Regions from separate parts of the Bacillus sp. 01N45 genome, predicted to be linked through region 1. Evidence: riboswitches for the same ligand, from Rfam matches in the RefSeq annotation. Region 1 holds a riboswitch; each other region holds the start of a gene.

The links. Region 1 has a riboswitch for lysine ahead of AC1DMU_RS04515 (amino acid permease). Riboswitches for the same ligand answer to the same signal wherever they lie in the genome.
Region 2: linked by a shared signal. The riboswitch ahead of AC1DMU_RS18185 (amino acid permease) and the one ahead of AC1DMU_RS04515 (amino acid permease) in region 1 are both predicted to bind lysine.
Region 3: linked by a shared signal. The riboswitch ahead of lysA (diaminopimelate decarboxylase) and the one ahead of AC1DMU_RS04515 (amino acid permease) in region 1 are both predicted to bind lysine.
Region 4: linked by a shared signal. The riboswitch ahead of AC1DMU_RS14765 (aspartate kinase) and the one ahead of AC1DMU_RS04515 (amino acid permease) in region 1 are both predicted to bind lysine.

Annotation. Positions count from the first base shown of each region.
Region 1 covers NZ_JBFTQW010000002.1:65,432-74,324, forward strand. Annotated here, with positions in the region: gene AC1DMU_RS04505 (DNA alkylation repair protein) at 1-199, opposite strand, end outside; gene AC1DMU_RS04510 (iron-sulfur cluster biosynthesis family protein) at 287-592, opposite strand; gene AC1DMU_RS04515 (amino acid permease) at 706-2,172, opposite strand; lysine riboswitch at 2,285-2,477, opposite strand; gene AC1DMU_RS04520 (GNAT family N-acetyltransferase) at 2,863-3,312, shown strand; gene AC1DMU_RS04525 (sulfite exporter TauE/SafE family protein) at 3,353-4,255, opposite strand; gene AC1DMU_RS04530 (VOC family protein) at 4,462-5,259, shown strand; gene AC1DMU_RS04535 (aminoglycoside phosphotransferase family protein) at 5,274-6,212, shown strand; gene AC1DMU_RS04540 (metallophosphoesterase family protein) at 6,226-6,969, shown strand; gene AC1DMU_RS04545 (uridine kinase) at 7,081-7,212, shown strand; gene AC1DMU_RS04550 (GrpB family protein) at 7,312-7,854, shown strand; gene AC1DMU_RS04555 (DUF2785 domain-containing protein) at 8,091-8,893, shown strand, end outside.
Region 2 covers NZ_JBFTQW010000007.1:199,427-208,319, forward strand. Annotated here, with positions in the region: gene AC1DMU_RS18175 (ABC transporter ATP-binding protein) at 1-666, opposite strand, end outside; gene gapN (NADP-dependent glyceraldehyde-3-phosphate dehydrogenase) at 1,252-2,691, shown strand; lysine riboswitch at 2,870-3,057, shown strand; gene AC1DMU_RS18185 (amino acid permease) at 3,204-4,628, shown strand; gene AC1DMU_RS18190 (ABC transporter permease) at 4,689-5,888, shown strand; gene AC1DMU_RS18195 (catalase) at 6,080-8,077, shown strand; gene AC1DMU_RS18200 (type 1 glutamine amidotransferase domain-containing protein) at 8,101-8,616, shown strand; gene AC1DMU_RS18205 (hypothetical protein) at 8,855-8,893, shown strand, end outside.
Region 3 covers NZ_JBFTQW010000003.1:222,878-231,770, reverse strand. Annotated here, with positions in the region: gene AC1DMU_RS08930 (LTA synthase family protein) at 1-1,677, opposite strand, end outside; gene AC1DMU_RS08925 (DUF3888 domain-containing protein) at 1,932-2,327, shown strand; lysine riboswitch at 2,417-2,598, shown strand; gene lysA (diaminopimelate decarboxylase) at 2,779-4,095, shown strand; SAM riboswitch class I at 4,212-4,320, shown strand; gene AC1DMU_RS08915 (YezD family protein) at 4,393-4,536, shown strand; gene AC1DMU_RS08910 (phosphoadenylyl-sulfate reductase) at 4,623-5,327, shown strand; gene sat (sulfate adenylyltransferase) at 5,366-6,502, shown strand; gene cysC (adenylyl-sulfate kinase) at 6,515-7,108, shown strand; gene AC1DMU_RS08895 (nitrite/sulfite reductase) at 7,120-8,742, shown strand; gene AC1DMU_RS08890 (DUF3906 family protein) at 8,753-8,893, shown strand, end outside.
Region 4 covers NZ_JBFTQW010000005.1:368,514-374,079, reverse strand. Annotated here, with positions in the region: gene asnA (aspartate--ammonia ligase) at 1-600, shown strand, start outside; gene AC1DMU_RS14775 (helix-turn-helix domain-containing protein) at 739-1,143, shown strand; gene AC1DMU_RS14770 (VOC family protein) at 1,378-1,830, opposite strand; gene AC1DMU_RS14765 (aspartate kinase) at 2,177-3,406, opposite strand; lysine riboswitch at 3,607-3,793, opposite strand; gene AC1DMU_RS14760 (DoxX-like family protein) at 3,985-4,893, shown strand; gene AC1DMU_RS14755 (DUF4166 domain-containing protein) at 4,897-5,508, shown strand; gene AC1DMU_RS14750 (YndJ family protein) at 5,514-5,566, shown strand, end outside.

The DNA of each region.
Region 1 (8,893 bases):
CTGTTGTGTTTTCTGGCCCCAATGTTTTCAGTAAAATATGTATTGCTGCATTAAAATCTTTTTGTAATGCATCGTGTAATTCATCTGCTATTACTTCTATACGCTCTTTTAACTCTAAATTTTCAACTTTACATGTTACGGAAGATACGAAGTTTCTTTTAGAGAAATTAGGATCGTGTTTACAAATAGAATCAGCCATTATTTCTACTAATTCTTCAGTAAATCAAAATTTTAACGGAACATAATTACCCATTTTTTCACCTCATTGATCAGCTGAAAATAATTTTTATTTTTTAATCGACAACCCATAAACTAAAGTCTCACTCGGAGTCGTAATACTAAAACCTGTCGTTTTATAATCAAGTGTCACCGTATCACCAGTGTAGTCTTTCGTAAATGAATCCATTTGTACGATAAACTCAGCATCTTCATATACAACATCATCTGCATCATATGTATCCCAAATTAAATCAACATCAACGAAAATACTGCAAGAGTTTGTCATTGTTCCTCTAATGCGAATGATTTTTTTGTCTTCACGTTCTAATCTATGTATAGCTGCTTTTGCTTCATCAGTAATGCGAATGTTCATGGTATCCCAACCTTTATGTATATTTCCTTTATTATTGCAAAAACAGGAGGAATAGGGAAGGGAGAAGCATGGGAATAAAAAACGAGCAAACATATTTGTTTGCTCGTTTCACTTTATTTCAATTCACATTTATCAAGTGGAATCACTTTCGTTTTCTTCGTAAATTTATATCCTAACCATAGTACTAAGAAGAGTGGTAAACCGATGTAAGAAACGAGTACACCGTTCCAATCGATTGCTTCGCCCATAAATGCGCCGTAGTTTTGTCCTAAAATTACGATGACACAAAGTGCAAATGCGAAGATTGGACCGAACGGGAACCATTTTGCTCTATATGGTAAGTCTTTTAAATCTTTACCTTGAGCGATATATGCTTTACGGAAACGGTAATGACTAATTGCGATTCCGACCCATGCGATAAAGCCAGACATTCCAGATGCGTTTAATAACCAAATGTATACAACACCGTCACCGAATAAGGAAGCAATGAAAGCGATACTACCAACAATTGACGTTACGATTAATGCGTTAACAGGTACACCGCGGCTATCTAATTTACCAAGAAACTTCGGTGCTTTACCTTGGCGAGCTAAGTCCCAAAGCATACGAGTTGATGCGTACATTCCAGAGTTACCAGCAGATAGTACTGCCGTTAAAATAACAGCGTTCATAACAGAAGCAGCAAAAGCAACGCCAGCTTTTTCAAAAATAAGTGTAAATGGACTTACTGTAACATCACTTGCGGCAAGGCTTTCAGTTGTATAAGGAATTAATAAACCGATAACGAGAATCGCAAGGATATAGAATAAAAGAATACGCCAAAAGATAGAACGAATTGCTTTTGGAATGTTACGCTCTGGATCAGCAGTTTCACCAGCAGCAACTCCTAATAATTCAGTTCCTTGGAAGGAGAACCCAGCAGCCATAAATACACCGATAATTGCCATAATGCCGCCATTAAATGGTGCATCTGCAACAGTGAAGTTTTTAAAGCCAACAGATTCGCCGCCCATAATCCCAAAAATCATCATGAAGCCGACAATTAAAAAGATAATAATAGTAACTACTTTAATAAGTGCGAACCAATATTCAGATTCACCAAACCCTTTAACAGATAAATAGTTTAAAAGGAAAATAATAGCTAAACATAATCCACTCCAAATAAGAGAAGGGGTATCTGGGAACCAAAATTTCATAATTAATGTTACAGCAGCGAGTTCAGCAGCAATTGTAATGGCCCAGTTATACCAATAGTTCCATCCAAGTGCAAAGCCAAGGGACGGATCAACAAATTTTGTTGCATAAGTACTAAAAGATCCAGTAACAGGCATGTAAGCTGCGAGTTCAGCTAAGCTTGTCATTAAAAAGTAAACCATAATTCCAATTGCGGCGTATGCAACTAATGCACCACCAGGTCCAGCTGAATGGATGACACCACCGCTGGCAAGAAATAGTCCGGTACCGATTGTACCACCGAGAGAAATCATCGTAAGGTGACGAGATTTTAATCCGCGTTTTAATTCACCTTGTCCTTGTGTAGTTTGCGTTTTAGAGGTAGCTTGATTCGTTGCGCTATTCATGTTCAACACTCCTTTTCTTGTAAGATAGGAAGGAACGGGGGAGAAAAATACAAAAAACCGCCAAAGGAATTTGGCGGAACGTTTCACAAATAACCACCCCATCATACCCTTCCGTTAAGATAGCACCCCACGTTTACACGGTAATTTTGTAAACGTGACAGTTCTGTTCCTTTCGGAGACAGCCCCAGCTCATAATTCCAGAGAAGAAATATAAACTTCGGCAACTTTTCCTTTCAAACGGAGTCGGTGACATTCTCTGTGTCTCGTCCGTTTTACTCATAAAAGTCGCAACCTCTACCTCATCGGATTGATGAGGATTTGATATATTGCTAAGATTTTTAATATATGGCAATTGTAATGACTTTCTGAATATATTGCAAGATATTTTGTTAGGAAAAGTCAAAAAATATCGGTTATTGTATAGGAAACGCTTGCAAAACTCCACCCGAACCTACTATTATGTAACAATAAGCAAAGAAAAAATTGTTATACAAATGTTTCGCAAAAAATATTGAAAAACCCTCTAAAATTAAAAGAAAATTCAGAAAATATAATTCGACATAAGTATCAAAAGAGGATTATTCCTTAAATTCGTTTCAAAGAATAAGTATAAATCTGATAAATAGAATGAATATTCTTTTTATTCCTGGTAAAATTGAAGTATTGTTTAATTGAAAAGGGGAAATCAACATGAAATTAGAAACAGAAAGGCTTTATATAGTACCGTGTACAGAAGAGGGGATGCACGTTGCGAGCAAGCAAGGATATGATAGTGGTCCACATATTGTAGGACATGTAGAAACTGTAAAAAAAGATAAGGAAATATTACCTTGGGGCGCGTGGTATGTCATTCGAAAAGAAGATGACATCGTTCTAGGTGATATAGGGTTTAAAGGGAAACCAAATGAGGAACATATAGTAGAAATTGGTTACGGATTTATTGAGAAATATTGGAATAAAGGGTATGCGACAGAAGCTGTAAGAGAGCTAATAAATTGGGCTTTTCAAACAGAAGAGGTAGAAACGATTATTGCAGAGACACTTCTTGAAAATATTAGCTCGATTCGTGTATTAGAGAAACTACATATGAAGAGAATTGGCACTACAGAAACGATGATTAATTGGAAAATAGAACAATAAAAAATACCGCTCGAAGTATATCGGGCGGTATTTTTTATTGTTATGGTAGCATTTGTTTTTGATTATTCGGATATCCAGCTGTCGATGCGTTAGAACGCTTGGAATGATTGCGAACAGCAATGAAAATAGAAATAATAACGACAAGACCAACTGCCACGTAAGAAAGTGAAATAATAGTTGGATCAACTTTAAATGTAGTAAGCAGTGTACGAATGTTTGTAAAGATAATAAGGCCGCCAACTAATACGCCAAGTAAATGAGAAGGAACGATGCGCACTAACCATGCAGCGATCGGTGCCGCAACGATACCACCGAGCATAAGAGAAAATACCCAAACCCAGCTTACTTGTTCCCAGCCAAGAGAAATGAAAAAGCCGATTGTTGCAGCGAGTGAGACAGGAAACTCACTCGTGTCTACAGATCCGATAACTTTTCTAGCTTCATTTCCTCTTGCCAAAAGTACAGGTGTCGTAATTGGCCCCCAGCCACCACCACCAGTTGAATCAACGAATCCAGCAAATAAGCCAAGCGGAACAAGCTGTTTAGCAGACATACGCTTATTTGAAGTAACAATTTGTTTTTGAATGAGGAATCGTAATAAAATATAAACCCCTAAAGTAAATAAAAATACGGAAATGTACGGTTTAATTACATCGCCAGATAAATTACTTAAAAAACATGCTCCAATAAATGCGCCAATTGCTCCTGGCAATGTAAGCCTGGAAACGGTATATTTATCAACGTTTCCAAATTTGAGGTGAGATGCACCAGAAGCGGCGGTTGTAACGACCTCAGCTAAATGAACAGATGCGGAAGCTACAGCCGGTGCGATACCAAACATTAATAATAGTGAGGTAGATGTTACCCCGTACGCCATTCCAAGCGCCCCATCAATCAATTGAGCGAAAAATCCAATAATAGCAAAGACAATTAATTTCTGCATAAATAATCCCCCTGTAATAATAAATGAAAAAGACACTTTTCCCGTATGAGAAAAGTGCCTTTGGTTTTTCCAATCAGCAATAATTAAATTTGTTTCATTATAATACATATTAATCGTATAAATCAACTAGGTTTTAAAGTTTTTTGAATTGAATGAAAGAAAAATAAAATATACAATAAAAGGATGGAGAGAAAGGGGAGAAAGACATGTTACGATTTGATCATCTCGTACACGCAGTACACGGTACACCGGAGGAAGCGGCGAAACAAATGCAGGAGCGTGGATTTCATACTGCACTAGGCGGAGAGCATACGACCTGGGGTACTTGGAATAGTTTATGTTATTTTGATTTATCCTATATAGAATTTTTAGCAATTCAGCATGAAGAAAAAGCGAAGAAAGCAGACAATCCATTAGTACAAGAAACAGTAGTGAAATTACAAGACGGAGAAGGAATGCTACAAATCGCAATTCGAGCAGATGCCATTGAAGACCTAGCAGTTAAGTTTAGTAAGCAAGGTTTACATACGATAGGACCATTTGAAGGGAAACGTATGAGAAAAGATGGCCGCCTTTTAGAATGGAAAATGTTATTTGTAAAGCAAGAGGAAAACGGACCGAAATTACCATTCTTTATACAATGGAATGAAACGGATGAAGAAAGAAGAAACGATTTACGTAACATAGGGACGATCACTGAACATAAAAACAAAGTACAACAAATTGAAACGATTCATTACGCAGTGAAAAATGTTCGAGAAACAGTACGGAAATGGCAAGAAGTAATGGGGCTAACTGCAAGCCAGGTCGTTAAGAATGAAGAATGGAATGCAGAGTGCCAAAGCGTATCATTTGGAGATGTTCATGTGCAGTTTTGTGAACCAAAAGGAGAAGGGTTAGTACTAGAACGTTTGAATCATCATGGCGAATATCCATTTGCAGTGGAGTGTAATGGGGAAAATAAACGAGAGCATGAAGTGTTAGGTAGTTTGTACATATATTGATAGAGGTGAACATAGTGGAAGAAATACTTAGAGAGATAGAGAGAAAACTAGAATGGCCTCGTATTACAAAGTGTACAGCTATTTCAAAAGGTTTTTCACATGAAGAGAAATATAAAATAGAATTAGAAAATAGAGTGCCATATTTTGTAAAAATATGTGATGCTGTTCATTTTGAACGTAAACAAGAAGAATATACGTATATGAAACAATTAGAGTTATTACATATTCCTACGCCTAAGTTAATTCATTTTATAAAGCTGGAGGATTTAAAAAAATGTATTCAAGTATTTGAATGGATCCAAGGTGTAAATGGTGAAGAAGGTTTAGGGAAACTATCGGTGGAAGAACAGTATTATGCAGGAAGAAAAGCAGGAGAAGTATTAAAGAGAATCCACTCAATTGAAAGAGAAAGTGCAAGTAATAAATGGGAAACGGTTCGATGGAATAAATACGAAAGATACGTAGAAGCGTTAGCAAACTATGAAATAGACTTCCTTGATTTGAAGCCAGTATTAAGTTTTGTAGGGGAGCATAAACAATTATTGAAAAATCGCCCAATCACATTTTTACACGATGACTTCCATCCAGCAAATAGTATGATTCATAATAAAGAGTTTATCGTTATCGATTTTGGTGGATATGATTTTGGCGATCCAATACATGATTTTTATAACGGGGCGATCTTTACTACAAGAATAAGTAAACCATTTGCGGTTGGACAAGTTCACGGTTATTGCGGGGGAGAACCGTCACTTCACTTTTGGCAGCTGTACTCATTATATGCAGCAATGACATTCCCAGCTGATATCGTATGGACAAACCGAAGCACGCCACATTTAGTAGATGATATGAAGGAAAGATTGAACGGAATTTTAGAAGATCATAACAATTTTTCATCCTATATTCCAAAATGGTATCAATCACAACATGAGGATATAATAAACAATAAGTAATGGAGGGATTCATATGGATAAAATAGCGGTAATTTCAGATATTCACGGTAATATTCCAGCTTTAGAATCTGTGCTGCAAGATATTAAATTAAGAGGAATTGAGCGCATCATTTGTCTTGGAGATTTAGTCGGAAAAGGCCCTCATTCTAGCGAAGTGATTGAAATCATTCGTAAAGAATGTGATGGAGTTGTAATGGGAAATTGGGATGATTTCATTACAAAACCGACTGAATTTGAGGCATTAAAATGGCATCAAAAACAACTATCGGAAGAACAAAATGACTATTTAAGAAGCTTACCGTTTTCAATCGAATTTTTTATGAGCGGCAAACTGATTCGTATGTTCCACGCTTCACCGAGAAGTTTATATGAAAGAATTCAACCACATGCCTCAAGAGAAGAGCGTATTAGTATGTTCGAAAATAGTGAGCTCACAGAGAATATAGAAGGGGAAAGAAAACCCGATGTCGTTTGCTACGGTGACGTTCACCAAGCATTCGTTCAAAACTTCAGAGGGAAAACGTTATGTAATGCTGGTAGTGTAGGTAATCCTCTTGAAATTACACAAGCTTCCTATTTAATATTTGAAGGAACTTATAATGAAAAAGAAGCAGCGAGCTTTTCTATTCAACTCGTACGTGTACCATATGATATTGAACTAGCCATCAGGCTAGCAGAAGAACTCGATATGCCAGAAATTGAAGAATACAAACAAGAATTACGGACTGCTTTATATCGAGGTTTTAAGGGAAAGTAAGCTAATCATAATATATCAACGATTTTTTCGATATATCGACTTACCGACAAATAATGACATAGATTGTTGCTTGTAATTATGTTATGTAAACTAATTGTAGGAGGAAATATCATGAACCGAATACAACGCATGAAAGAAATTGCAGATCATATTTTAAAATTAAATTTAACACATCCAACAAGAGTTGGAGTAAGTGGTATTACAGCTTCAGGAAAAACAACATTTGCAAACGAACTAGCATAATCCGAAAGAGTGTGCGGATATTGTATTTCGAAATAGTAATTTTGATGATCCGGTAATTGTATTTAAAGGAATCTAAAATCGTGAAAGGGGATGCATTGGATGGATAAGAAAGATAATCTGAACGATTGGCCTGTATGGGCGAATGAGTCAGTAGAGATAGTTAATGCAAATCCTGATTGGCAAGATAAAGGCCGATGTGAAGAGCAGCAATTATATGAACTGCTTGCTCCTCTAGGTATAAGCAAAGTAATACATATAGGAAGTACATCCATACCTGGTTTACCTGCAAAACCTATCATTGATCTAATGGCTGAAATAGACTCATTTGAAAGAGTACTAGATATTTCAGCTACATTGGCCATATATAATTGGCATTATGTAAGCCCAGAATTAGATAAAAGACCTTGGAGAAGGTTCTTTGTGAAAGTTAAGAATAATAGGCGTGTAGCACACCTGCATTTAATGGTTAAAGGAACTGAGCGATGGGACCATCAACTTTTATTTCGTAACCGCTTACGAGAAAATCCACAATTAGTTTATGATTATTCAAATCTGAAACAAGATTTAGCTAAAAGATATAACCAAGATAGAGAAGCATACACAAAAGCTAAAACAGAATTTATTAAACAAGTTCTAAAATGATTTAATTTTTGATTATAACTACAATTGAATATGAAAGAAAAAACATCCTTTATTTTATAAATTAAACTGACATGAAATGCATGTAAATAAAGTGAGAGACTGCGATGTTCTAAAGTATTTCCTTTTATTTATCAGGATAAATTATATATAATTGAATCAAGTTCATATAAGGATAGGCAATTACAGGGGATAAGGCGAAAATATGTTAATAAAGTAAAAAGGGGACAGGAAATATAATGAATGAAGTACTAGAACTAAAAGAAGAACTACTACAAATTAAAAATAATAATTATGCTGTACCAGAAGACGTAGATGCATATCCATATGCGCAGTGGATGTTAGATTATATCGGTTCACCTGATGCTGAATTACGTGATGATTTAATTTATAGTACGCTTCACACATGGATTACAAATGATGTATTTAGACAAAAAGAGTTACGAGGATTAATGTTACAAGCAATTAGTCCTGATTATTTATTTTATAAAATTGGTGAAAAGGGCACAGACTCTATATTTAAACGTGCATTCTCCGTACTAATTCCACCACTTATTTTATCTGTTCATGAAAGAGAACCACTTTTATCTGAAGAACAACTGTACAGTGTGGCAGAACAAGTGTTGGAATATGTATATTTAGAAGAAGATGTAAGAGGTTACGTAGAAGGAAAAGGTTGGGCACATTCTACGGCACACGCTGCTGATGCACTTGATGCTTTAGCACGTACTATACAAAATCGTGAGTTTTCATATGCGATTCTTGCAGCTGTTCGTCAGAAGGTTCGATTAAGTGATTACGTGTATGTGCACTTTGAAGATGAGAGATTAGTAAAGCCGATTATGTCTTTACGTAACCAAAATCTTTTAACTGAAGAAGAGTGGAGCAACTGGTTACATAGTATAGCAACTGTTGAAGACATTCGACATCCGCAGCATGCTATTTTAGTACAAAATATTAGAACTTTCCTAAGAAGTTTTTATTTCAGAGTTTTAGAGGCAGAAGGTAGTACAGCCTTTACAGATGATATATTGGAGACTTT
Region 2 (8,893 bases), on a different contig from region 1:
TCCCACATCTGCATTTTCCTGTACGTATGCACGAATAACGCGCACACCAGCGATCGATTCAAGTACTTTATCATTCATATCTCCGAACGCATCTTGCGCAACTGTAAATCTCTCATGCAATTTCTTTCCATATATGTTCATCGCATACGCCATAATCGGAAGCGGTATAAGTGCCGCAAATGTAAGCTCCCAACTAATTGTAAATCCCATCATAAAGACAATCGTAAGCATATATAAACTCGAATCCACGAGCGTTAATATACCGAAACCAGCTGTCATAGCAATTGCTTTTAAATCATTTGTCGCTCTCGCCATTAAATCACCAGTACGATTTTTATGATAAAACGTCGGTGTCATCTTAAGTAAATGCCCCATAAATTTAGAGCGCATCGTCTTCTCCAGTACGAATGCTCCCCCAAACAATTGATGTTGCCAAACGAAAGTAAGACCATATCCAATTACCGTAACCCCTATTAAAATAAGAATAAATTGCATAATCGCTGCATTCGTTAACGTTCCTGTTTTTATATTATCAATCGTAACCCCTAACACTTTCGGGGGAATGACTTCAACTATATTTACAATTAAAAGAGCTCCAATGGCGATACTATATCTCTTCCAATGCTCTTTAAAAAACCATTTTAACTTTAGTAATACTGATAACAATGTAACCTCTCCCTTCTCGTTCTCGTTTCACTCCCATTTCTTTACCCACTATCCAGATCCATCACATTTACATTTCGTAATCCATACAATCTCATCACATTTTTCCACCTTCCAAAATTTTATATAGTAATGTGGAAAACAAAAAAAAGCATACCGCCGCTTGACGATATGCACAAAAATGCATAAAAGCGTACGTTACGATATACGCAACGTACGCTTTTTATAAGACAAAGATGCCTTATATATCCGCACGGGTTGCGTAATGATATGAATGTTTTCTGCCATTTAACAGAGCTAAGCCCATCACATTTACGATTACAATCATTACGCACACCCCCTTCATTTATTTTCCATTTATAATCTTACAACTTTATTGAGTATTCTGTCAATTGTTTTTTTACACAATGAATAAAAATATACGCTACATCATTTTGAAATAAGGGAATCTTCTGTAAGAAAGGGCATACAAAATAAAAAAAGAATAAGAAATCGTTTTCACAAACATTTCATTTGAAAAATGTTATCAAACACCCTACAATCACCTTATACTCACTCTTACAAGTTGCTATTTTAGGAGGACTAATCATGACAACTAGCAATACGTACAAATTTTATTTAGACGGAGAATGGAGAGAAAGCTCTTCAGGAGAAACAATCGAAATTCCATCTCCATACTTACACGAAGTAATTGGACAAGTACAAGCAATTACTCGCGGAGAAGTAGATGAAGCAATTACATCTGCAAAAGAAGCTCAAAAATCATGGGCGGAAGCTTCTCTACAAGATCGCGCAAAATATTTATATAAATGGGCTGATGAGCTCGTAAATATGCAAGATGAAATTGCCGATATCATTATGAAAGAAGTCGGTAAAGGATATAAAGATGCGAAGAAAGAAGTTGTTCGTACAGCTGATTTCATTCGTTACACAATTGAAGAAGCTCTTCATATGCACGGAGAAAGCATGCTGGGCGATAGCTTCCCTGGCGGAACGAAATCTAAACTTGCGATCATCCAACGCGCACCACTTGGTGTTGTATTAGCAATCGCACCATTTAACTACCCAGTAAACTTATCTGCTGCAAAACTTGCACCAGCATTAATTATGGGTAACGCTGTTATTTTCAAACCAGCAACTCAAGGTGCAATTAGTGGTATTAAAATGGTTGAAGCACTACATAAAGCTGGCCTTCCAAAAGGTCTTGTAAACGTAGCTACAGGACGTGGTTCTGTAATTGGTGACTACTTAGTAGAACACGAAGGCATCAATATGGTATCGTTCACAGGTGGTACAAATACAGGTAAACATTTAGCGAAAAAAGCTGCAATGATTCCACTTGTATTAGAACTTGGTGGTAAAGACCCTGGTATCGTTCGTGAAGATGCTGACTTACAAGATGCTGCAAACCATATCGTAAGCGGTGCATTCTCTTACTCTGGTCAACGTTGTACAGCTATTAAACGTGTACTTGTACACGAAAACGTAGCAGATGAGCTTGTTAGCTTATTAAAAGCGCAAGTAGCTGAACTATCAGTTGGATCTCCAGAACAAGATAGCACAATCGTTCCATTAATCGACGACAAGTCTGCTGACTTCGTTCAAGGTTTAGTTGACGACGCTGTAGAAAAAGGTGCAACAATTATTATCGGTAACAAACGTGAGCGTAACTTAATTTACCCAACATTAATCGACCACGTAACAGAAGAAATGAAAGTTGCTTGGGAAGAGCCATTCGGCCCAATCCTTCCAATCATCCGTGTTTCTTCAGATGAGCAAGCAATTGAAATTGCTAACAAATCAGAGTTCGGCTTACAAGCAAGTGTCTTCACAAAAGACATTAACAAAGCATTTGCAATTGCTAACAAAATCGAAACTGGTTCTGTTCAAATTAACGGACGTACAGAGCGCGGCCCTGACCACTTCCCATTCATCGGTGTAAAAGGTTCAGGTATGGGCGCACAAGGTATTCGTAAGAGCCTTGAGTCTATGACACGTGAAAAAGTAACTGTATTAAACTTCGTTTAATCTTATATGTAGAAGCTGATCTAGTTTTAGATCAGCTTCTTTTTATATCAAATAATTATTCATTCCTAATCACAAACTCTTCTCTATAATCTGATTATTACTATATCCATTGACGTATAAAAATTCATTTGTTACTCTTAAAGACGTTAATTTAATATTTAAATCCTCATTCGTATCTCGGTGAGGTAGAGGTTGCAGTCATTAAAAGTATCATTTCAGGAGATGTAGTGGCATTGATGAAGGAATGAGAAAGGAATGATTGCCGAAGTAAGCCCGTGTCCACCATGCACGCTTGCTGGGTCTGCATTTAATAAGTGCAGAACTGTCACAAACGAAACGTTTCGTTTGTGGAGAGCTATCGAGAGGTATGTCGTGGGTTTCTTATAAGATAGAAAGCATGTAGCGGCAAATTACGTGCTTTTTTTGTTTTGTTTGGGACTTCTCTTCTCTACTAAGAAGACATACATATCTCCTCGCTTGACTTGGTTATACTAACTTTGGAGGTATTTTCTATGCAACAAAAAAAATGGGGCTTTTGGGTACTAACAGCTTTCGTTGTCGGTAACATGGTTGGCGCTGGTATTTTCATGGTGCCAAGTACGTTGGCACAAACAGCAAGCCCTCTCGGTGTCACTTTAGCTTGGTTAACAACAGGGTTTGGTGTTTTAATGCTAGCTCTTGTTTTCGGTAATTTAGCAATTCGTCGTCCTGATTTAACGACAGGACCACAAAGTCATGCATATGCTTTATTCTCAACACCAAAAAAGAAAAAAATGGCTGGTTTCAGTATGGTATGGGGATATTGGGTTGCAAACTGGGCAAGTAACGTTGCCATCATTACATCTTTCGCGGGATATTTATCACTCTTCTTCCCAATTATGAAAGATACACGACTACTATTTTCAATCGGTTCTTTTAACATAGAAGTCGGAAAACTAATTACATTTACGATTTGTTCCATCTTACTTTGGGGAACTCATATTATATTAACAAACGGTGTAAGCGGAGCTGGAAAACTAAACTTCTTAGCAACAACAACGAAAGTAACAGGATTCCTTTTATTCATCGTCGTTACGTTATTTGCATTCGAGGCTTCTAAGTTTGGACAATGGTACACACCGATGATCGATAAATCAGGTGTATCACACGGCCTTCTTTCACAAGTAAATTTAGCCGCTCTTACAACACTTTGGGCATTTATCGGAATTGAATCAGCAGTACTTTTATCAAACCGTGCTACCTCTCCTAAAACAGTAAAACGCGCAACAGTTGCGGGATTACTTATTACAGTTGCGATTTACTTAGGAATTACAATTTTAACAATGGGTGTCCTTCACGTTGATAAATTACAAGCTTCTGAACGTCCATTAGCAGACGCATTAAACGCTGCAATGGGGCATGGCGGCGGGAAACTGATGGCATTACTTGCTCTTACTTCCCTATTCGGTTCTATCTTGGGCTGGATTTTATTAAGCTCAGAAGTACCATATCAAGCTGCAAAAGAAGGTTTCTTCCCTTCCTTCTTTACGAAAACAAATAAAAAAGGAAGTCCAATTTACTCATTACGATTAACAAACATTATGTCGCAAGTGTTCTTATTCTCAACACTATCCGGAACAATTGCGGAAGCTTATACATTCGTTATTACCGTATCAACACTAGCCTACCTCATTCCATATCTCGTTTCACCAATCTTCCAGTTAAAACTAGTCGCAACTGGTGAAACATATAAAAATGAAATGCGGGCAAGAATTACAGATGGCATAGTAGCAGTAATCGCACTTTGCTACGCACTATGGGTTATTAAAACCGGCGCATCCGATATAAAAACGTTCCTTCTCGGAATTGGTTTATTCGTAATCGGATTTGCTTTCTATCCATTAATGAATCGTGATGAGAAAAAAAATAACGAAAAGAAAAACGGGCAAGTTGCATAACGCAATTTGCTCGTTTTTTCTTTTGTAAAACATATATAATAGAACAAAGAGGTGAAAAACATGTCAATCGAATCACTATGGAGCAGTCGCTTCCAACAACATATTCAAAATATCATTACATACTTTGCACGTATGATTAACGGTTTACTATATAGCTTTATCTTTATTTCATGCGTTGGCGCATATTACTATGCTCAGTTTCTAAAAGCATCTCCTTCTAAAGGAATATCTTTACTACTTATCACGATTGTACTTACATTCATTATAACGAGATGCCCGATCCGTACATTTATTCAAAAACCTGATGCTGTCTATTTGCTTGCATTAGAAGAGAAACTAACGTCTTATTTTAAAAAATCTCTTCTATATAATTACATCATTCAGCTTTTCCCATTATTATTTACGTTCCTTATTCTCGTTCCACTTGCACTGCAATCATTACAATTAACTGTACCTTTCTTATGTACAATCTTTATCGTTTTAATGATTACGAAAGCTTGGAATATATATACACATTGGATGTGGCGTGATAGTCATGAAAAAAACATATGGTTCATTATTCGTATTACTTGTAACGCCCTAATCATTTACATGCTATTTTACTCGGCACATGTTCTCATATTAGGCGGATTGCTCTTACTACTTGCTTTCCTACTTCTATACACGAAAAAACAGCCTACAAAACGAATACCGTGGGATTACATAATCGAGCAAGAAGAAAAAATGAACGTTCGTTTTTATCAATTTGCTAGCATTTTCACCGATGTTCCACAACTAAATAAGCAAGTAAATAAAAGAAAATGGCTTACAAATTGGATTGAACCTTTATTACATAAAAAACAAGCAACTTTCTTCTATTTACATACACTGGCATTTTTACGTGGGAATGATTATTTCGGTATATATATTCGTTTAGGGTTGATCGGTGCCTTCGCCTTATATTTTATACCAAACATATACGTAAAAGGCGCTATCGCTTACATCGTCCTATATATGATTTCTATGCAGCTCCGTTCCCTGTGGAAATATTTTTCGGGAAATATTATTGTAGCATTATATCCAATTGATACTGAGAAACGAATGAATCAATTTCTTCACTTAATCTTTATATTGCTAAGCATTCAACTCATTGTATTTTCAATTGTTATACTCATTGCTACAAGTCAATTTTTACATAGCCTTATCATTATGATTGTCGGGTTACTCTGGATCAAATGTATTATTGTACCAAAAACGAAGCAACGCGTTTCCTCGTTTTAACGAAAGGGATTATCATAAAAGCCAAGGAGAAAATAAATTCTCTCCTTGGCTTTTTTATTTTTCCTCCTCAAACAAGAATCATCGGCACAATCGATATTTTATAATTTTACATATAAAAACGATAATACATGTTTACGTCCTAATAAAAAGGGTATGTATTAAATTAACAGGGCAAAGGAGGTGCCTATATTGTGAATAAGAAAATGGAGCAATTGGAACATCACATTACAGATAATCAATGCAAACATGCTTTAACAACAAACCAAGGAGTAAAAATAGCCGAGGATGAATTTTCTTTAAAGATGGGCTTAAGAGGCCCAACCTTAATGGAGGATTTCCACTTTCGCGAGAAAATGACCCACTTTGATCATGAACGAATTCCTGAAAGGATTGTTCATGCGCGCGGAGTTGGCGCACATGGTTATTTTCAGCTTTATGAATCTTTAGAGGCATATACAAAAGCAGATTTTCTTACTAACCCTTCAAAAAAAACACCTGTATTTGTACGGTTCTCGACCGTTCAAGGCTCTAAAGGATCCAATGACACAGTAAGAGATGTGCGCGGATTTGCCACAAAATTTTATACAGATGAAGGTAACTATGATTTAGTAGGTAATAATATGCCAGTATTCTTTATCCAAGATGCTATTAAATTTCCTGATTTTGTACATGCAGTTAAACCAGAGCCACATAATGATATTCCTCAGGGAGCTAGTGCTCATGATACATTTTGGGATTTTGTTGCGCATAATCCCGAGTCTACTCATATGGTTATGTGGCAGATGAGTGATCGCGCAATTCCGCGTAGTTTACGAATGATGGAAGGTTTTGGAGTTCATACATTTCGACTTATTAATAAAGAAGGAAAAGCCCACTTCGTAAAGTTTCACTGGAAACCTACCCTAGGGGTTCATTCATTAGTATGGGATGAGGCTCAAAGGATTGCTGGGAAAAATCCTGATTTCCATCGTCAAGATTTATACGAAGCAATTGAAAAAGGCGATTATCCGGAATGGGAGCTTGGATTACAGTTAATTCCGGAAGAAGATGAGCATGCATTTGATTTTGATATTTTAGATCCAACGAAACTATGGCCTGAAGAAGAAGTTCCTGTAAAACTAGTTGGTAAAATGACACTGAACAAAAATGTTGATAACTTCTTTGCCGAAACGGAACAGGTAGCTTTTCACCCTGGCCATGTCGTACCAGGTATTGATTTTTCAAATGATCCTCTTCTGCAAGGAAGATTGTTCTCCTATACAGATACACAATTATCTCGTTTAGGAGGTCCTAATTTCCACCAAATTCCTATTAACCAGCCTGTATGTCCTTTTCATAATAATCAACGTGATGGTATGCATCAAATGCAGATTCATCGCGGTCAAACAAGCTATCATCCTAATGGCTTAAATAACAATCAACCAGCAACCGTCCAAGCCGAACAGGGCGGATATGAACATTATCAAGAAAAGGTTGATGGACATAAAATTAGGGGGCGCAGTAAAAGCTTCCTTAACTTTTATTCTCAGGCTAAACTTTTCTACAATAGTATGAATGCTATTGAAAAGCAGCACATAAAAGACGCATTTTGCTTTGAAGTTGGGAAGTGCAAATCAGACATGGTGAAGGCAAATGTAATTGCTCTTTTAAACCACGTCGATCGTCAATTAGCAAAGGAAGTCGCTAACATGATTGGAGCTCCCTTGCCTAAGGAAAATCAAGAAATAAATTCGGATGCAAAATCACCTGCACTCAGCATGTCCAATACTATTTTTAAAGCTGATTCCAAAAATGTGGCAATTCTATTAAATGGCGATCCAAGCATTTCCCTTCTGTTCGAATGGATTCAAGCTTTTGCACAGCACCGAATTAACTATGGCATCATAGATAATAAAATTCATCATTTCAATGATTCTATTAAAGTAACGGATACTTATACAACAGCAGACTCCTCACTTTTTGATGCAGTCTTAGTGTTTAGTAGTGAATCTGTCATTAAACCCCCTGTTTTAGAATTTGCAGAAACTACTTTTAAACACTTTAAACCGATAGCCTATGTCCTTAGCGACCCTCATGCTTTAGACCATAGTAAGGTTAAACTGGATGAAGCAGGAGTTTACAACTTAACAGATACTTCAATTGAATCATTTATAGAAGGCATTGCCCAAGGACGATTCTGGAACCGATAATATAATGTAAGGAGCGGATTAGAATGAGTAAAAAAATTGCTACTTTAATAACAGATTATTTTGAGGACACAGAATACACAGAGCCAGCAGAAGCTTTTAAACAAAAGGGATATGAATTAACAACTATTGAAGCAGAAAAAGGTAAAACGGTACACGGTAAACAAGGAAAAAGTGAAGTTGTAATTGATAAAGGTATCGATGATGTTTCTCCAGAGAACTTTGATGCCCTCTTCATACCAGGCGGATTTTCCCCAGATATACTTCGTGCAGATGAACGTTTCGTTCGCTTTAGCAAAGCATTTATGGATGCGAAAAAACCTGTTTTTGCTATTTGTCACGGCCCCCAATTACTCATCACTGCCCAAACGCTTGAAGGACGTGATGTGACTGGATATAAATCCATTTCGGTCGATTTAAAAAATGCCGGTGGAAATTTCCATGACAAAGAGGTTGTCGTATGCCAAAATCAGCTAGTAACAAGTAGACAACCGGAGGACATCCCAGCGTTTATTGAAGAATCGTTGCGTATACTAGGATAGTTATTAGAGGTTAGCCAAAATAGCTGTTTAGCTACTTTGGTTAACCTTTTTATTTGTATGAAAATTAAAAAGGAATATCATTTTTAATGACCTGTGGATTCCTCCCTTCTTCGTCCCCAAATTTCTAATCACTTTTCATAGGCATTTCTCATATAGTGAAAATGACTATACGATTCCTATCCATAAGTTAAATAATAATTTTACACATATATAAATAAAAAAAGATGGGAGCCTAGCTATGAACAATAATCCACCTTCAACGCCCCCAAATCCAACG
Region 3 (8,893 bases), on a different contig from region 1:
ACCATCACGCATTACCATAAGTGGATCTTCTTCTTTAATAAATAGGTCAGTTCCAAATTCAACTGATTGATTTGTTTTAATACCAAGTAAATGAAGTAGCGTTGGTTTAATATCAATTTGACCAGATACTTTAGAAATGACTTTTCCTTTTTGACCAGGTACATGAATAATGAGAGGGACGCGTTGTAATTGCATAGAATCAAACGGTGTAATAGCGTCTTTACCAAGGAACTGAGCCATAGCTGCATTATGGTTTTCAGAAATACCGTAATGATCTCCATAAATGACAATAACGGAATTATCATACAGTCCTTCCTCTTTTAATTGTTTAATAAATAGTTTAAGAGCTTCATCCGTGTAACGAACGGTTGGGAAGTAGCGGTTTACAACACCACTTTCCGAATTAAACTCATCAACATATTGATCTTCTGGATTTAGAAGAAATGGAAAATGATTTGTTAAAGTAATAAATTTTGTATAGAACGGTTGTGGTAAAGATTTTAGCTTTGGAATCGATTGTTCAAAGAACCCTTTATCTTTTAATCCCCAACCGACAGACATTTGTTCTGTGCCTACGTAATCATTTAAATTAAAGTAACGATCATATCCAAGTGCAGGATACATTACATCACGATTCCAAAACGTTTTATCGTTTGAATGGAAGACAGCAGAAGAATATCCGTATTTTTTTAATTGTTCTGGTGTAGCTGTATATTCATTTGTTGCGTGAGTAAAGAATACAGAACCGCGGTCTAACGGATAAAGTGAATTTTCAACGATAAATTCAGCATCAGAAGTTTTACCTTGTCCCGTTTGATGATAGAAGTTATCGAAATAAAAACTATCTTTAATAAATTCATTTAAAAATGGAGTGATTTCTTTTCCATTTATTTTTTTATTAATAACAAAACTTTGTGTAGATTCCATTGAAATCAAAATTACATTTTTACCTTTTGCAGCTCCAAATAAGTTTTTATCAACTTGCTTATCTTTTGAGTCTGTATAGTTTTTAATTTCAGAGAACCCGTCACCACTTGCAAATACACGTTCAGCCGAAGATTTAGATTGAAGTGTAATATCAAATAGATGATATGTGTATAAACCTAAATTTTTCACGACAGTTTGACGATCAAATGAGCGTGAGAACATTTGTGGCTTATAAATAACTGAAACGACAATTTGTAATGCTAATAGAGCTGTTACACCGCTAAAGAAAGTTCGCTTCTCAGAGCGAGAAAGTGGCGTCTTGTCGCAAAATGCTGGGAATTTACGTGAAAGAAACATTAAAATAATTGCATCTGCAAATAAAAGTAATGTTTTGTACGTAAAGAGTTCTTTTATACTTGTCCCTAAATCAGCCATATTATTTGTTTGAAATAAAACTGGGAACGTAACGAAATCGTTATAAAACCCATAAAACATTGCATTTCCAAATAAAATAAAGGACAGTATAAAACTGATTCCAACTATAATACGGTTTCGGTGTTTAGATGCAAGTAAAGCAAAACCGAAAAATAAAAGTAACGCAGCTAGTGGATTAATAAAAAGCATAAATTCTTCAAAGAAGTTATCAATTTTAATATCAAATGCTAGCTTGTACACAATATATGTTTTTATCCATAATAAAACGACTGCAACGAGTGCAAATCGCAGTTTTGGAAACAGACGTTGTAGCATAATATACTCCTCTCCTAAAAAGCATGACAGTTCTTGTGAGCCGGTTTGATTAGCGCCTCATTTTATATATACGAACAGTCCTTTGTTATTATGTTTATTATACTATGAGTATCATTATACGAAAATAAAAGAGAGTTGTGGACTTTTTTATAATAATTGAGTAGAAAAAGGGCAGTGGGAGACAATAAAACGGAGTTTCTATGTATGATAATTATCGTGCGCAGAAAGAATCGTGTAATAATACGGAGGTTATAATGCGAAAATTATTATATTTTATAGTATGCAGTAGTGTTATACTTTTTGCTTCACCGAGTGTGTCGGTAGCCCAATATGATGCACCTCTTATGGAAGATGCCCTTTATTCTGTTTTATTTCCGAAAATAAATAAAGCAATTGAAAAACAATATGGGAGCTTGAAGCCTTATCAATGTCCTAAAATTATTAGTTTAAAAAAAGTGTATAGCGGTACATATTTATTTCAAGCAAGTATTGAAGTAACGAAGTATGAACGAGTTGCTGGGAAAATTGCTCCACCATTTGAGAAGGTAACGATTACATTTAATAATGAAGAAGGCGAATGGGAAGTGTCAAAGATTTCAGTAAAGCGCTTACCAAATGATACGAAATTAAACTGTAAAAAAACAATATAAAAAATTGTTTGACAAATAAAATGGTCCTTTGGTATTGTTAATAGCAACAATTAGATGTTTGAAAATTAAATAGACTTACCTCATCTACTCTCAAAGGTAGAGGCCGCGATAGGAAAGAGTAAGCTATGGGAGATTTAATGGAATCTGTGATCATAGGTTGAAAGGGACTATTGCCGAAATATAAGAATAACCATCTTATTCATATATTGGGACTGCATTGAATAAATGTAGTACTGTCATAATATTTATTTTATGGAGAGCTATTTGGAGATGTTGATGCGGTTTCTTATTTTGAGGAGATAACAACTCGTTTATTTTTTCAATATATATTTTTCCTAATAAGAAACGCGTGTGAACATTGTTCCGCGCGTTTTTTGTCTATCTAAAAGCGTGCTGCAATGAATAGAAGATTGGGGTTATGAGTTTTAGAGGAAATAAGGGAGGAATTCAAATGTATTTACACGGCACGAGCCGAATCAATGGGCAAGGACACTTAGAAATTGGAGGATGCGATACGACGCAGCTAGCAAAACAATACGGAACACCACTTTATGTATACGATGAAGAGTCAATTCGAGGAAAGTGCCGCGCGTTTCATCGTGCGTTTAAAGAAAGTGGTTTCTCTTATCAAGTAGCATATGCAAGCAAGGCGTTCTTGTGCATGGAGATGTGCCGAGTGGCTCGTGAAGAGAATATGTCATTAGATGTTGTTTCTGGAGGAGAATTATATACTGCGCTGCAAGCAGGATTTCCGGCATCACGCATTCATTTTCACGGCAATAATAAAACAGAAGAAGAAATTGTGATGGCTCTTCAGGCGAATATTGGTTGTTTTGTCGTAGATAATTTCTTGGAATTAGAAATTTTGCATGATTTAGCAGTGCAACATGGGAAATTTGTGAACATATTAATTCGTGTAACGCCCGGAGTAGAGGCGCACACACATGAATATATTACAACAGGCCAAGATGATTCGAAATTTGGATTTGGCGTGTCAAATGGTCAAGCGATGCAAGTAATTGAGATTGCTTTACAAAAATCAAATTATAATGTGTTAGGAATTCATTCACATATCGGATCACAAATATTTGAAACGGCCGGCTTTGTGCGAGCGATTGAAGTTCTTCGTCAATTTTTAGAACAAGTGAGAGAGCGAACAAACTATGTAGTAAAAGTGCTAAATGTAGGCGGAGGATTCGGAATACGCTACACAGAGTCAGATACACCATTAACTCTTGAGACATATGTGCGAGCTGTAACAAGTGCTGTGAGGGAACAATTTACAGTATGTAATTATCCCCTGCCAGAAATATGGGTTGAACCAGGCCGTAGTATTGTAGGGGATGCTGGAACGACAATTTATACAGTCGGATCTGTGAAAGATATTCCTGGTATTCGGAAATATGTATCAGTGGATGGTGGGATGACTGATAATTTAAGACCTGCTTTATATAACGCTCGTTATGAAGCGATGTTAGCGAATCGAGGGAATGATGAGAATGAGGAACTTGTCTCGATTGCTGGGAAGTGCTGTGAGAGTGGAGATATGTTAATTTGGGATATCACTCTACCGAAAGTTGCTTCAGCCGATTTATTAGCAATTTCTTGTACAGGGGCATATGGATACTCGATGGCGAATAATTATAATCGGATTCGTAGACCAGCTGTCGTCTTCGCGAAAGGCGGCACATCACAAATTGTTGTAGAGCGTGAAACATATGAAAATATTATTGGGAACGATCGCATACGTATTAAAGAACTTGTGTGAATGGGAAAAAGGAGTTGTTCGGATGGGCAATTCCTTTTTTATAAAACAAAATAATTAAAATATATCGGAAAACTAGGATTGAAAAAAATCAGAATTGTGATAAAATACAAATACAAAGCTTATCAAGAGAAGCGGAGGGAACTGGCCCGAAGAAGCTCGGCAACCTGCTTATAGAAAGCAAGGTGCTAAATCCAGCAAAATGGAATCCATTTTGAAAGATAAGGTAAAATATATTACCGAACAGTCTTTTCGAAATGGGAAAGATTTTTTTTATGAATAAAAAGGGGGGCTGTTCGCGTGAGCGTACGGGAACATTTTGAGGAAGTATCTGAGAAAATTCAAGCGATGCTTGCTGATATGAAATATGGTTCAATTACAATTGTTGTGCAAGATGGGAAAGTCATTCAATTAGAGAAAAGTGAAAAGGTACGTTTAAAGTAAAAAGCGCTGACTAGAAAAACTAGAGGCGGTTTTAACCTATTATATTAGGTTAAAACCGTCTTTTTGCTTTTACAGGGGGAAAGAACATGTTGACGTATGAAACGTGGGAAGAAAATAATGTTTCATTTTCAGAAGAAGATGAAACGAAAGGCGCGCTATCTGTATTAAGTTGGGCTTATAAAGAATATAAAAGTGAAATTGTATACGCATGTAGCTTCGGAGTGGAAGGGATGGTATTGCTGCATCTTATAAACCAAGTAAATCCATCTGCTAAAGTTGTATTTTTAGATACGAATGTTCATTTTCAAGAAACGTATGAATTAATTCAAAAAGTGCGGAAACGATTTCCTTCATTAAATATTATAGAAAAACAGCCGGAACTTACGCTTGATGAACAAGCGAAGTTGCATGGTGAGAAATTATGGGAAAGTAATCCGAATCTTTGTTGTAAAATTAGAAAAATTTTACCGTTAGAAAAATCATTAGCAGCGGAAAAAGCTTGGATATCGGGCTTAAGGAGGGAACAATCAGAAACACGTAAGCATACAAAGTTTATAAATCAAGATCATCGCTTTCAATCTATTAAAGTTTGTCCACTCATTCATTGGACGTGGAAAGAAGTGTGGCGATATGTATACAAACATAGCTTACCGTATAACCCGCTGCATGATGTTGGATATCCAAGTATTGGGTGTGAGAAGTGTACGTTACCTGTAGGTGAGGGTGGCGATTCGAGAGATGGTAGGTGGTCTGGGAAAGTGAAAACAGAATGTGGTCTTCATTACCAATAAGATGAATTTGAAAATAAAGCTAAGAGAGGAAATAGAAAATGAGTACAAGAAACGAATTAATAAATCGTATAGACGAGACTTACGACGTATCACAAATCGAAAAAGAAATTGAACTAGACAACATTGCGTTAAGTGATTTAGAGCTATTAGCGACAGGGGGATATAGCCCACTTACTGGTTTTTTAGGAAAGAAAGATTATGATTCGGTCGTAGAAACGCTTCGCTTAGCAAACGGGAGCATATGGAGTATACCGATTACATTACCAGTAACAGAAGAAGTAGCAGAGAGTCTAAAAGCTGGAGAGGAAGTAAAACTTGTTAATGCTGAAAATGTATATGGTGTCATTCAAATAGAAGATATTTTTGTGCCTGACAAGGAAAAAGAAGCGTTACTTGTGTATAAAACGACGGATGAGGCTCATCCAGGAGTGAAAAAATTATATGAACGACCGAACGTTTATGTCGGGGGAGCTATTATTCTTACAAAACGCTTTGAAAATAATCCGTTTCCTTCTTATCATTTAGATCCAATTGAAACGAGAGAAGAATTTAAAAAACGTGGTTGGAAAACAGTGGTTGGATTTCAAACGAGAAATCCGGTACATCGTGCCCATGAATACATTCAAAAATCTGCCCTTGAAATTGTAGATGGTCTCTTTTTAAATCCACTCGTTGGGGAAACGAAATCGGACGATATTCCTGCTGATGTAAGGATGGAAAGCTATGAAGTATTACTTCAAAACTATTATCCGAAAGATCGTGTCTTTTTAGGTGTATTTCCTGCAGCAATGCGTTACGCAGGACCGAGGGAAGCGATATTCCATGCAATAGTCAGAAAGAATTTTGGATGCACCCACTTTATCGTAGGACGTGATCATGCAGGAGTAGGAGATTATTACGGGACTTATGAAGCACAAGAAATTTTTACAAACTTTACAGTGGAAGAGTTAGGGATTACACCATTATTTTTTGAACATAGTTTTTACTGCACGAAGTGTGAAGCGATGGCTTCGACGAAAACATGCCCACACGGAAAAGAGGATCATGTCATTTTATCAGGTACGAAAGTAAGAGAACTATTAAGAAACGGTGAGGTTCCGCCGAGTACATTTAGTCGTAAAGAAGTAGTGGAAGTGCTAATTAAAGGTTTGAAAAAAGAAGTAGTAACAGAATAGGGAGAGAATGACATGGATACGAATATTACTTGGCATACAGCATCTGTTTCAAAAGATGAGAGAAGAGTAAGAAATGGGCATCATAGTTTTGTAGTTTGGTTTACTGGTCTATCAGCTTCAGGTAAATCTACGGTGGCGAACGCGGTTGCTCGTAAACTATTTGAAAAGAATATTGGAAACTATGTACTAGATGGAGATAATGTACGCCACGGTTTAAATAAAGACTTAGGTTTTTCTGAAAGTGATCGTATGGAAAATATAAGACGGATTGGTGAAGTGGCGAAGCTATTTGTAGATCAAGGTACTGTTGTTCTTACAGCGTTTATTTCACCGTTTCGAGTAGACCGAAAACAAGTTAGAGATCTATTAGCAGCAGATGAGTTTATAGAAGTGTTTGTAAAATGTCCAATTGAAGAGTGTGAAAAACGTGATCCAAAAGGGTTATACAAAAAGGCAAGACAGGGTGATATTAAAGAGTTTACTGGTGTTGATTCACCGTATGAGGAGCCAGAGAAAGCAGAGTTAATTGTAGAAACGCACAAGTATTCTATTGAAGAATGTGCAGAACAAATCGTGAAGTACTTACAAGAGCGTAGTTTTATATAGGGGGATAAAAAATGAGTTATGAAAAAGTATGGGCTAACAATGAAAAATTAAATCAGACTGAGAAAAATAAATTGAAAAAAGATGGATTGGAAATCTTTAATGATATTCCTTACTATGCAGAAAATGGCTTCGAATCTATTCCGAAAGAAGAGTGGGACGCATTCAAATGGGCAGGGTTATATTTACAAAGACCGAAAGAAGCTGGATATTTTATGATGCGTGTAAATATTCCTTCAGGGATTATTACGAATGCACAGGCAGAAGTGCTTGCTTCTATCGCTGAGGATTATGGGCGTGACGTAATAGATATTACGACAAGACAGGCGATTCAGTTTCATTGGTTAGAAATTCATCAAATTCCAGATATTTTTAAAAGATTAGCAAGAGTTGGGTTATCTTCAGCGGGGGCGTGTGGTGATATAACGCGTAATATTACAGGGAATCCACTTGCTGGTATTGATGCAAATGAACTGTTTGATACAACGGGTATTGTGAAAGAGGTATATGATTATTTTCAACATAATGAAGAGTTTTCTAACTTACCGCGTAAATTTAAAATGTCTATTAGTTCTAACATTTATAATTCAGCAAACGCAGAGATTAACTGTGTTGCATTTACACCTGCAACGAAAGAGATAGATGGTGAGAAAAAAGTTGGTTTTCATATAAAAGTAGGCGGTGGATTATCAGCCCGTCCATATTTAGCTGATGAATTAGATGTATTCGTTTTACCAGAAGAAGTGAAGGCGGTAGCAATTGCGATTGCTACGATATTCCGTGATTTTGGATACCGTGAAAAACGTCATTTAGCTCGTTTGAAATTTCTAGTTGCAGACTGGGGAGCAGAGAGATTTAAAGAGAAACTAATAGAGTATATAGGACCATTGCAAAGTAAAGGAGAAAGTGCTCTCAAAGGATGGAATGCGGGATACTTTTATGGTGTTCAAGATCAAAAACAAGATGGACTAAAATATGTAGGTTTTAATGTGCCGGTAGGACGTCTACATGCAGAAGAAATGTTTGAGATTGCAAGAATTGCTAAGCAGTATGGAAATGGACAGATTCGTACATGTAATTCGCAAAACTTCATTATTCCGAATGTTCCGCCAAAAAATGTAACAGGTTTACTAAATGAGCCGTTGTTTAAAGCCATATCAGCAAGTCCTAAATCATTTATTGGTCATGCGGTTTCCTGTACCGGTATTGAGTATTGCAATCTTGCTTTAGTAGAAACGAAAGAAAGATTACGCAAAATCGCAGAGTACTTAGATACACAAATTGCACTCGATGTTCCAGTTCGTATTCATATGGTAGGATGCCCGAATTCATGTGGGCAACGTCAAATTGCTGACATTGGATTGCAAGGGGTGAAAATGAAAACGAAGGAAAAAGGAATTGTTGAAGCATTTGAAATATACGTAGGTGGAACGCTGTTAGATGGCGGTGCTTATAACCAAAAGTTAAAAGGGAAAATAGATGGCGAGGATCTACCTGATGTACTTGCATCATTTATAAGCTATTTCAAAGAGAATAAATTACTAGCTGAAACATTTTATGATTTTGTCAGCCGTGTTGGTATAGAGACATTACAAATAGCGTTAAATACTGTGTTAGAAGAAGTAATAGCGTCTTAGGAGGGACAATATGGATTTATATCGATTTGAAGCTGTGTTAGTAAATAGTATTGTTCCGATTGTTGTTGTTGCTCAAAGTGAAGAACAGGCATTTAAGCTCGCGGAGATAGAGCTTGAAAAGCATTTTTTACCGTTACCAGAAGTAAAGGAG
Region 4 (5,566 bases), on a different contig from region 1:
CGTACTGTAGATTACTTGCAAGAAACAGTACAAACAATTTATGGAATATTCAAAGATTTAGAAGACCACTTATTTGAAAAGTATCCGTTCCTTGGAAAGTATTTACCAGAAGAAATTGTTTTCATCACTTCCCAAGAACTAGAAGATAAATATCCAGAATTAACACCGAAAGATCGTGAACATGCAATTGCGAAAGAACACGGTGCAGTCTTCATTATCGGAATTGGTGATGCACTTCGTTCAGGTGAAAAGCATGATGGACGCGCAGCTGATTATGATGATTGGAAATTAAACGGTGACATTTTATTCTGGCACCCAGTATTACAATCTTCATTCGAATTATCATCAATGGGAATTCGTGTTGATAGTAAATCACTTGATGAGCAGTTAACGAAAACAGGTGAAGACTTCAAACGTGAGTACGATTTCCATAAAGGTATTTTAGAAGACGTACTACCGTTAACAATTGGCGGTGGTATTGGACAATCAAGAATGTGCATGTACTTCTTACGTAAAGCACATATTGGTGAAGTTCAATCTTCTGTATGGCCTGACGATTTACGTGAAGCTTGCAAGAAAGAAAACATTCATCTGTTTTAATAGAAGGGAGAGAGAATAACTCAAAGAGTTATTCTCTCTTTTTTATTGTGTAAACGAATGGTTTACAGTGAGTTTTACTAATGGTTTCTTTCTTTTTTGGATCCTTTTATGTAATAATTTGTTAAAGGAGGGGACGTTATGAGCTTAGGACAACAACTTAAAAGATTACGAGAGTCAAAAGGGTTTTCACAGGAAGATGTTGCTAAGAAAATTGGTGTAACGCGGCAAGCGGTATATAAGTGGGAAAATGATAAAAGTTGCCCTGATATTGAAAATTTGATCTTATTGAGTGAAATGTATAATGTTACGCTCGATGAGCTAATAAAAGGGAACCAAAATTTAAAAGAGAAAATACATATTGATGAAGATTTTGAGAAAGAGAATGAATTTGGTTTCTACATTGGATGTGGTTTGCTAATTGTGAGTGCTTTCCTTGATTATGAAGGAATGCAAGAGATTTTATTAGGAATTGCACTATTCATGATGGTTTTTTACTCTGACGTGAAGAAAGTTATTTTGAATGAGTTCAGATCATTTTTTTAAAGAAAAGATATATATGATAAGAAGTGAGAAGAGTCCGTTATATTTCCTAGGAAAGAGTATAACAAGTAATTGAATTGTTTTATAATGATTTCGGGATGTTGATAGTATGTTAAAAAGCTCAAACAAGTATAACCCCGTTCTAAAGCTAGGACGGGGTTCAAAATCTAAGTTTTATTAAGCGTAAAGTTCTTTCAAGTATTTTTACTTCGGCAAAGACTTCATATAAAACATTACTTATTTGTTACCGAGTTCTTCCGCCAAACCGATTAAAATACCTTCGGTTCCACGAATGTAGCAGAGTCGATATGAGTCCTCGTACTGAACTACTTCGCCAACGAGCTGAGCACCATGCTTTGTAAGTCTCGATACCATTTCGTCAATGTCTTCAACGGTGAACATGACGCGCAAATAACCGAGGGCATTTACAGGAGCTGTCCGGTGATCTGCTATAGTAGGTGGGGTGAGAAATCGCGAAAGTTCAATTCGGCTATGGCCATCTGGCGTAACCATCATAGCAATCTCTACGCGCTGAGAACCGAGTCCTGTTACGCGACCAGCCCATTCACCTTCGACAGTAGCTCGCCCTTCGAGTTTTAGTCCAATCTCCTCGAAGAAAGAGATTGCGTTATCAAGGGATTCTACAACGATGCTGACATTGTCCATTCTTAGTAATCTGTTGTTTGCCATAGTCTTTATCTCCTTATATGTATAATTTTATTAGTTAATTCTCCTCATAATTATACTAAAATCTCTTCTAAACAAAAAACACCTTGTCACAGTGTAGGAAAATGTGACAAGGTGTTTTCGGGTATAGTATAAAACATTTTGTTAACGAACAACACTTTTTAAACCCTCTACTATTGAAATATGCGCGAACTTTATTTCGAGAATGCTATCATTTTAAGAATTCAATAATGTAGTTTCTATTCGATAATATAACTTCGACTTGCCCGCAAAATATTCCGACCCTATTGCTATTAATATAGGAAGGAAATAGATTTATATAATTTATTTTAAGTTTTACTGGTGGAAATTAACTCATCTGCACTAAAGGCTCAATTTTCGCCATAAATGATTGATGAAGCGCCTCGACACCTATTACTAAATGAAGGCGGTCAATAACGACAGACACTTTAATTTCTGATGTACTTACCATTTTAATATGAATATCTTCTTCTTTTAAAGTAGTGAACATATTTGCAGCAACACCAGGATTAGAGACCATACCAGATCCTACAATTGATACTTTTGCTAAATGATTTTCATATTCTACAGATTCATAGTGAAGTGTTTCTTGATTTTGTTCTAATACCTCTAATGTTTCTTTTAAATCATTAGAATGGATTGAGAAGGAGAGGTGAACAGTTCCTTCATTTGTAATACTTTGGATGATGATATCTACATTAATATGTGCCGCTGCTAATGTAGAGAAAACTGTTGAAAGTGCACCTTGTTCCAATCCTTTCATTGTGACGCGTGTAATATTATCTTCAAATGCAATACCTTTAACGATTGATTGTTGTTCCATGTTACATTCTCTTTTTACAATTGTTCCGTTTTCTTGTTCCATACTTGAGCGAACTTCTAACATGACATTATGATTTTTAGCAAACTCAACAGCACGCGGGTGTAATACACCAGCACCGAGGTTTGCTAGTTCTAGCATTTCGTCATAAGAAATTTCATCTATTTTATAAGCATCTTTTACAACTCGTGGGTCCGTCGTATATACACCGGTCACATCCGTGTAAATATCACATTTTTTTGCTTTCAGTGCAGCAGCTAATGCAACAGCAGTTGTATCAGAACCACCACGTCCAAGCGTTGTAATTTCATGTTCTTTACTGGCTCCTTGGAAGCCAGCTACAATAACAATCGTACCTTCAGTAAGATAAGATTGAATTCGATCTGTATGAATGTCAGTAATCCGTGCACTACTATGTACAGATTCTGTCGTAATACCAGCTTGCCATCCTGTTAATGAAATCGCGTTATAACCTTTTGCTTGTAGTGCCATCGTTAATAATGAAATAGTAACTTGCTCTCCTGTTGATAGAAGCATATCCATTTCGCGTTTACTCGGATTTTCTGAAATCGCGTCAGCAAGTGCTACGAGTTCATCTGTGCTTTTTCCCATTGCTGAAACGACAGAGACGATGCTATGTCCTCGTTCATATTCTTCAATAATTAAATTTGCTACATGTTGAATGCGCTCAACGCTTCCAACAGAAGTGCCACCAAATTTTTGTACAATCGTTTCCATTACGAATTCCTTCTTTCATCCATTTTTAAGAATAGATTAGGACATATATAGATCCCAATATTCCTGTAGTTACCAGAGAAAAAACAAAAAACACCATCTCAAATAAGTGAGGATGGTGCTGTTACAGGAAAAGGGAAACAGAAAACGGAGCTAATAAAAAAACCGCCAAAAAAGGAATACCATAAAAATGATATCTCTTTTTTGTAGATAGCTCTTCATACATACACGTCTGTACATATGACAGTTCTGTTTCTATTCGAAAACAGCCCCAATCGATAAATGCAGAGAAATGTATCGATTTCGGCAATACTTCCTTTCATCTAATTTCATAGACATCTCTGTGTCTCCATTAGAATACTCATAAGTATCGCAACCTCTATCTCACGTTTTAGGCGAGAGTGTTTGATTTATGAAGTTGTTGGTAACATTTGTTTTATAATAATTTAAATTTTTCGGGGAATCAAGTGTTTTATATATATTTTAAAAATTATTTCTATTTCTGAGAAAGTTTGTGAAAAATGTAGCAAAATAAATTCATTGCATGTACATTAAAATTATAGTGCATTGGAGGTGGAAGAATGAAGGGGAAAAAGCCTATTTATGTTTCGGCAGAAATGAACACAACAATGGAGAAATTATGGGAATACACGCAAGAACCACATATACATACAGAATGGGATGCTCGCTTTACTGAAATTTCATATTTAGAGAAAAAAGAAGGAGAACCACAGAAGTTTTTATATAAAACAAAGATCGGATTTGGACTTGAAATAGCTGGGGAAGGAGAATCGATAGGTGAAATAAGAAAAGAAACGGGAGAACGTATTTCTTCTTTAAAATTTTGGACGGATAATAGATTATCTCTTATTCAAACAGGGCGTGGTTATTGGAAGTATACCCCTCGTAAAGAACACATTCATTTTGAGACGCAATATGATTATGATACGAGGTTTGGTCGTATAGGGAACGTAATAGATTTTTATATGTTTCGGCCGTTATTAGGCTGGGCGACTGTTTGGAGCTTTGATGCTTTAAAATTATGGTTAGAAAAGGGATTGCACCCTAGGTTACTAATTAGAAGAACAATGACATATTGGCTCGTATGTTTTTTATTTGCTTTTGTATGGATATATCAAGGAATAGTGCCGAAACTAATGTTTACCCATTCAGAAGAAGTAAAGATGTTATCTGTGATAATTGGTTCAACGGAACATAGTATTTTTGTACTTAAAATAATTGGATTACTAGAAATTATTTTTGGTGTCCTATGGCTGTTGCCATTTCCAAAACGAAAAGTATTTATCGTACATATTTTTATGTTAATAGCCTTAACGATAGCGGCAGGGCTTACGAATATTGCAAGCTTTACAGAGCCGTTTAATCCAATTACATTAAACGTTCTACTCATGGGATTATCAATTGTCGGTTATATAAATAGCGCGAATTTGCCAAGTGCAAAAAAATGCAAGAGGAAGAGAAAGGGATAATGTATGGTTAATATGTATGAAAGACTATTAGGGGATTCTTATAAAAAGCTTCATCCAAAATTACAGAAACGCTATGAAATTACAGAAGAAAATAGTTTTACTGGAGAAGGAAAGATGGATGAGATTTATGGTGGTTCTTTTTTCGTAAAATTCATATTAAAAATTGCATCAAAGTTCCGTATGTTTTTCTCTGAGCGGGGGAAGGAAGTGCCATTTACAATACATAATACCGCTGAGCGGGATGAATATGGACATGAACTTGTGCGGTGGAATCGTACTTTTTATTTTCACAATAAGAAAAGATATTTTAACGCCGTTATGCAGTTGGATGAAGAGAATAATGAAATTGTAGATTGTTTTGGTGAACCACACATACTTGTTTCTACATTGAATTTTCATATTGATGAGGTGGGGGCAATGCATATTTCCTCAAAGAAACAATGGTTTTACATGTTTGGCAGAAAAGTCCCGTTACCTAGATTCTTATACGGAGAGGCCAACATTGTAGAAAGTTATGATGAAACACGACAATGCTTTCGAATTCATGTACAAGTACGCAATCCGTTAATCGGTTCATTATTTTCATATAAGGGAACATTTGTGGAGAGGAAATAAATGATATGAAAAATATAATAGTTGGGCTTGCTTGTTATATTGTTTTTCTAATATGTGA